One region of the Lacrimispora sinapis genome, then DNA from elsewhere that is predicted to be linked to it. Evidence: a T-box and tRNA genes for the amino acid it is inferred to sense, from the RefSeq annotation. Region 1 holds a T-box; the other holds one or more tRNA genes.
What was found. A T-box is a leader RNA that pairs with one kind of tRNA and senses whether it is charged. The one in region 1 lies ahead of tyrS (tyrosine--tRNA ligase), so its partner is inferred to be a tRNA-Tyr.
Positions count from the first base shown of each region.

Region 1 (3,409 bases):
TTTACAAAAACTTTCACAAATTTCTTCTTGCCGCGCTTTACTACAAGTCCTTCTCCGGATAGCTGCTCTTTGGTAAAAAGGGCTTTCACATCCGTTACCCCTTTGCCATCTACCGTAACACCGCCCTGCTCCACATTACGTCTTGCCTCGGAACGGGTGGGTGCCAGTCCGGATTTTTGCAGGATGGTCAGAATATCCACGCTGCCGTCGGTAAAATCAGACTCCTCCAGTTCACAGGCCGGCATATCAGCCGCATTTCCTCCGGTAAACAGCTCTTTGGCACTCTTCAATGACTTTTGGGCTTCTTCCTCTCCATGTACCAGCTTTGTCAGCTCGTATGCCAGAATCTCTTTGGCCTGGTTTAACTGGCTGCCTTCCCACTGGTCCATCTCATTGATCTGCTCCAGCGGCAAAAAGGTCAGCATACGGAGACACTTGAGCACATCCGCATCCGCCACATTTCTCCAATACTGGTAGAAATCAAACGGAGAGGTCTTTTCCGGATCAAGCCATACGGCACCGGACTGGGTCTTCCCCATCTTCTTGCCTTCGGAATTCAATAAAAGGGTAATGGTCATGGCGTGGGCATCCTTACCTAATTTGCGGCGGATCAGCTCCGTACCGCCCAGCATGTTGCTCCACTGGTCATCTCCGCCGAACTGCATGTTACAGCCGTAGCGTCTGAATAATTCATAGAAGTCATAGCTCTGCATGATCATATAGTTGAACTCCAGGAAGCTGAGTCCTTTTTCCATACGCTGCTTATAACATTCCGCTGCCAGCATCCGGTTTACGGAAAAGTGGGGGCCCACTTCCCGAAGCAGTTCCACATAATTCAACTCCATCAGCCAGTCTGCGTTATTGACCATAAGTGCCTTGCCATCGGAGAAATCAATGAAGCGGCTCATCTGCTTTTTAAAGCAGTCGCAGTTATGCTGGATCATCTCCACGGTCATCATCTGACGCATGTCGCTTCTGCCCGATGGATCACCAATCATTCCGGTTCCTCCGCCAATCAGGGCGATCGGCTTGTTTCCTGCCTCCTGAAGGCGCTTCATTAAGCACAGTGTCATGAAATGTCCAACATGAAGGCTGTCCGCCGTAGGGTCAAAGCCAATATAGAAAACGGCTTTTCCTTCGTTGATCATCTTGCTGATTTCCTCTTCATTCGTCACCTGGGCGATCAATCCCCTGGCTTTCAGTTCTTCGTAAATCGTCATAACAATTCTCCTTTTTGAAAATAAAATAAACCCCGCCCTATCAAAAGGACGAGGTCAAAATCTCGTGTTACCACCTTTAGTTCATAAACAGTTCACACTGCTTACCTTTTTGAGTACCAAAATCGATACTCTAGCACAATAACGGGTGCAGGAATCCGTCACAGCCTACTGGGCGCTCTGCCGTTGGGTGTGAAGCTCAAAGAGGTATTCGCAATCCGCGTTCCACGCGCCTCTCATCCGCCGGCTGCTTTCTGTGTGGTCTCTCGTACTGCTACTTGTTCTTATCAACGCTTTTTATGGTATATGAAGTTATTGACTAGTATATGGGCTTTTTCTCCGTTTGTCAAGGGCAACTTAAATATCTCTGAATTTTCTCTTATTCCGGTACATATCCGCATCCGCATTCAGGATAATGCTGTTTAAATCATCTCCCGGCCGGTATTCTGCTACTCCATAAGAAAAAGAAAGACAGATGCCCTCAACCGCCTCACACCGGTCCTGGGCCAGTTCCAGTACTCTCTCCATCTCCTTCCCGCATAACCGGCAGCTCAACAGCACAAATTCATCTCCGCCGTACCGGTAAAGATGCATATGCTTTCCTTTTGCCTTCAGAATGGAGGCGGTAACTCCGCAAATGGCCTCATCTCCGCTGGAATGGCCGAACCGGTCGTTGAAATTTTTTAAATTATTTAAATCAATCATGGCTATGGTACACACCGACCGTCCGTTTATCTTCTCCAGCTGCTTTTCATAAGCGATCCGGTTATACGTTCCGGTCAGGGGATCATACAGGATCTTCTGAGTCATGAGAAGAAGAAAATAAAGCATAAAAGATGCTTCCGATAAGCTCCAGACCAGTAATTGAATATGGAAAATGATTTCCAACACTATTGCAAGTCCGATCAATCCCAAAAACACGGTCAAAAAAGCGGTCTCCGCTTTCCTATTGGGCTTGTCCCTCTGTTTCGCGGCACAGAAAATAAGGGATAGGAAATAAAAGCCACACACTGCAAAAGGAACAAAAAACAAAGGCCCTCTGGTATAGACATTTTCATTGCTTACGTGAAAAATCAATCCATACCGGATGCTGAGCAGGGATACAGCCATGTTAAACAGCAAGGGGGCATAAAACCATCTGGAAAACTTTTTGGACTCCTTTGTCTCGTATATCAGCACCAGGACCATAGGCGGACAGGGGCTCAATCCAAAATTCAATAATGTCGTCATGGTTCTGAGTATCCAGCCATTTGAATTAGAGCTCATTTCCCGGAAACAAAAATCTGCCCCGTTGATTATAATCATCAAAAACATCAAACCGATCTCCCAAAGGAACAGTTTCTTGATACGTCTTGAAAAAAGTTTGTCTGTTATAACCATAACGGTAAAAATGATAAGCGTAATAATTGGTACATAATATGTTTGAAGTACATAGAGAAACATACAATCCCCCTGAATGAATGTTATAAAACCTACGTCCATGTTAGCATTTCATCCAGAAATTTACAATTTTTTTATTTTAAAATTATAGATAAAATTATTTGCTGCAACAGGCTTTTCATGATTTTTCAGCTAAACAATCTTTAAGACAGCGTTTTGGTCCCCGTTAAGAATTATTTATTACAATGGAGATAATTCGATTATAATGGAGGTAGACTATGATTGAGGAAATCTTAAAGTATAATGACACTTTTGTAAACAGCGGTTTTTATAAGCACTTCGCTTCCAACAAATACCCCAAAAAAAGACTGGCTCTCATCACCTGTATGGATACCAGACTGGTGGAGCTTCTTCCTGCTGCACTGGGCGTTCACAGCGGAGATGTGAAACTGATAAAAACTGCAGGCAGCATGATCATAAACCCTTTTGACAGTACCATACGAAGCCTCCTGATCGCCATCCTTGAATTTGGAGTGGAAGAAGTCATGGTCATCGGCCATACCGACTGCTTATCCGCCACCATCTCCTCCGAAACCCTGATCACCCATCTGGTCCAGCGGGGAATCGAGCGGGATACCATACAAAAGCTGAAAGAGGAAGGATTTGATTTGGACTCCTGGCTTCAGGGTATGGACAACATTAAAACTGCCGTAAAGCAGTCCGTCACTTTACTAAAAACCCATCCCCTAATCCCAAGTAACGTGGTGATCCAGGGGTTTATCATGGATATCTCCTGCGGCAGACTTACCCCT
Region 1 covers NZ_CP141832.1:714,360-717,768, reverse strand. Annotated here, with positions in the region: gene tyrS (tyrosine--tRNA ligase) at 1-1,220, opposite strand, end outside; T-box leader at 1,262-1,517, opposite strand; gene VIG27_RS03305 (GGDEF domain-containing protein) at 1,575-2,660, opposite strand; gene VIG27_RS03300 (beta-class carbonic anhydrase) at 2,876-3,409, shown strand, end outside.

Region 2 (3,409 bases), 700 kb from region 1:
ATTCCCAACTTTGTCCCTAACTTTATTCCCAACTACATCTCTAACTTTGTCCCTAACTTCATTCCCAACTACATCTCTAACTTCATCCTCAACTACATCTCTAACTTCATCCCTAACTTCATCTCTAACTTCATTCCCAACTTCATATCCAATAGTTATTATCTCATCAATCTCTAACAAAGCGGTACAAAGCCTATCTATCCCTTCCTCCGTATCCGCCAAAGTAGTAATTGCTGTAACATAATCTGCCCCGCACATCTCCATTTCCAAATGATACTGTTCACGTAATACCTGATCTAACTGACTCCCCGACCAACTAGTATTCCTGGTAGAAATAATAACTTTAGAAATATCTATATCGAAAACTCCATTATATCCAATCACCTGATCCGATAAAATCCGCAGATTCACCATCTTCCCCAGACGCTTCCGTGCATCTGATATCCGACTGTAAAAATCCTTCATTTTACCAGTCCCATTATGATCCATATACCGAATACAATTTTCAATACTCGCCATCATCACATAGGAAGGACTGCTGGTCTGATACATTTGAATATATCGGTCCAGCCGTTCCATATTTACAAATCCTTTTTTGACATGCAGCAACGCAGTCTGAGTCAAGGAAGGTAGCGTCTTATGGAGACTTTGTATTACAATATCTGCCCCCAAATCCAAAGCCGAAACCGGAAATCCTTCATTTTTACCAAATGAGAAATGTGCCCCATGTGCCTCATCCACAATAAGGGGTAAACCAAACTTATGAACCACCTGAGCAATTGCCTTAATATCAGAAACCACACCATCATAAGTTGGGGATACCACCAGTACCGCTTCTATATCCGAACATGTTTTCAACATTTCTTCTACATCCTCAGCTAATAGTCCACCTTGAAGCCCCAATTCAGGTATAAATTGTGGATAAATATAGTTTGCATTCAGCTGATTGAGGAAAACTCCATAAAAAGCAGATTTATGACAATTCCGGCTCATCAAAATCGTCCCTCTGTTCCGAACTGTGGCACCGATTGCACTTAATATTCCGCAACTGCTTCCATTAACAAGATAGAATGTCTTGTCACTCCCATAAATTCCAGCCGCCCATTCCATAGAATCCTTTAAAATTCCTTCCGGATGATGAAGATTATCAAACCCGTTAATTTCCGTAATATCAATTGAAAATGGATTTAAAAATTGGCTCAAAGCCTCATACTTATATTGTCTTTTATGTCCCGGCATATGAAATGGGTAGAAATCCGAGTCAGCATACTCCATCAACCTTTTTAGTAAATTTGGTCTTTCCTTCACAATTTATCCCTCAATCTCCTCAACTCTATATTTCTGCTCTTATATTTTCCTGTTTCGATATCTATTTATTCTTATTTCAATTATTAAATTTCTGCAGACTACCAACCCCTTTAGTATAGCATCCTTACCCTATCTTTACAATTTATTCTAGGGGAGCTATAATAGTATTTTGAGTAAAATAGTGGAAGGAAAGGTGATACCCATGAGATTAATAGAGTTTAAAATGGAGCGTCCAGGATTAGTAAAAGCAAATGATTTAGTTCACATCATAGAACGGGAAGGTACCAGCAGCTACAGTTATATCATAGAACCGGCTGTTGCCATGTCAGGCTGTTACACTGGACGCGACCGTATAAAATCCAACCAGGGAATTGTAAAAGAAGTGAAACACAATGACCGGGGATATTACGTGATTGTAGAATTCGATGAATAGAATAGTAAAATACAAAAAGCCCTGAAACATTTCTGTTTCAAGGCTTGTCCTGAGACACCGGGGATTCGAACCCCGGACAACTTGATTAAAAGTCAAGTGCTCTACCACCTGAGCTAGTATCCCATATGCCCAAAGCCGGAATCGAACCAGCGACACGAGGATTTTCAGTCCTCTGCTCTACCAACTGAGCTATCTGGGCGCATGCGTTCTTTAGTACATTATCCACTAAATTACACATTAAAAATTGCGGGGGCAGGATTTGAACCTACGACCTTCGGGTTATGAGCCCGACGAGCTTCCAGACTGCTCCACCCCGCGTTATTTAATTATAGTATATGCAGTGATTCATTTTTTAATCACTGAATGGATGGAGATGGATTCGAACCATCGAAACGTGTCGTAACAGATTTACAGTCTGCCCCCTTTGGCCACTCGGGAACCCATCCATATTTCAATTGTTTTGATGCAAGCCGATGATCGGACTCGAACCGATAACCTGCTGATTACAAATCAGCTGCTCTGCCAATTGAGCCACATCGGCACAACTCTTCTCATGTATGTGGTTTGCATACTGAATGGGACCTATAGGGCTCGAACCTATGACCCTCTGCTTGTAAGGCAGATGCTCTCCCAGCTGAGCTAAGATCCCATTGACAAAATTTAGTTGTAAAACGACCCGGATGGGACTCGAACCCACGACCTCCGCCGTGACAGGGCGGCGCTCTAACCAACTGAGCCACCAGGCCAAACCTATTTGAAGGCTAATGCATATACCCTCAAAACCACACATTGTCTTAAATCTTTCATCCGTTCTTCCTCTTACCTAAACCAACCTGGTTAAGCCCTCGACCTATTAGTGACAGTCAGCTACACATGTTACCATGCTTCCACCTCTGCCCTATCTACCTCGTCGTCTTCAAGGGGTCTTACTCTTGCGATGGGATATCTCATCTTGAGGGGGGCTTCACGCTTAGATGCCTTCAGCGTTTATCCCTTCCCGACTTGGCTACTCTGCCATGGTCTTGATCACCAACAGATACACCAGAGGTCAGTCCATCCCGGTCCTCTCGTACTAAGGACAGCTCCTCTCAAATATCCTACGCCCACGCCGGATAGGGACCGAACTGTCTCACGACGTTCTGAACCCAGCTCGCGTACCGCTTTAATGGGCGAACAGCCCAACCCTTGGGACCTACTACAGCCCCAGGATGCGATGAGCCGACATCGAGGTGCCAAACCACTCCGTCGATGTGAACTCTTGGGAGTGATAAGCCTGTTATCCCCAGGGTAGCTTTTATCCGTTGAGCGATGGCAATCCCACTTTATACCACCGGATCACTAAGTCCTAGTTTCCTACCTGCTCCACCCGTCGGTGTCGCAGTCAAGCTCCCTTATGCCTTTGCACTCTTCGAATGGTTTCCGTCCATTCTGAGGGAACCTTTGAGCGCCTCCGATACTCTTTCGGAGGCGACCGCCCCAGTCAAACTCCCCGCCTGACATTGTCCCCCAGCCAGGTCATGGCTGCAGGTTAGAAACCCAGTATCGCAAGGGTGGTATCCCAACATCGGCTCCTCAAAGACTGGCGTCCGTGATTCTTTGCCTCCCACCTATCCTGTACATGCAATACCGAATCCCAGTATCAAACTAGAGTAAAGCTCCATGGGGTCT
Region 2 covers NZ_CP141832.1:17,955-21,363, reverse strand. Annotated here, with positions in the region: gene VIG27_RS00120 (aminotransferase class I/II-fold pyridoxal phosphate-dependent enzyme) at 1-1,308, opposite strand, end outside; gene VIG27_RS00115 (hypothetical protein) at 1,511-1,741, shown strand; tRNA gene VIG27_RS00110 (tRNA-Lys) at 1,792-1,864, opposite strand; tRNA gene VIG27_RS00105 (tRNA-Phe) at 1,868-1,940, opposite strand; tRNA gene VIG27_RS00100 (tRNA-Met) at 1,986-2,059, opposite strand; tRNA gene VIG27_RS00095 (tRNA-Tyr) at 2,106-2,187, opposite strand; tRNA gene VIG27_RS00090 (tRNA-Thr) at 2,210-2,282, opposite strand; tRNA gene VIG27_RS00085 (tRNA-Val) at 2,318-2,390, opposite strand; tRNA gene VIG27_RS00080 (tRNA-Asp) at 2,414-2,487, opposite strand; rRNA gene VIG27_RS00075 (23S ribosomal RNA) at 2,575-3,409, opposite strand, start outside.
Region 2: it has a tRNA-Tyr gene. The T-box ahead of tyrS (tyrosine--tRNA ligase) is inferred to sense a tRNA for this amino acid. The anticodon was not compared.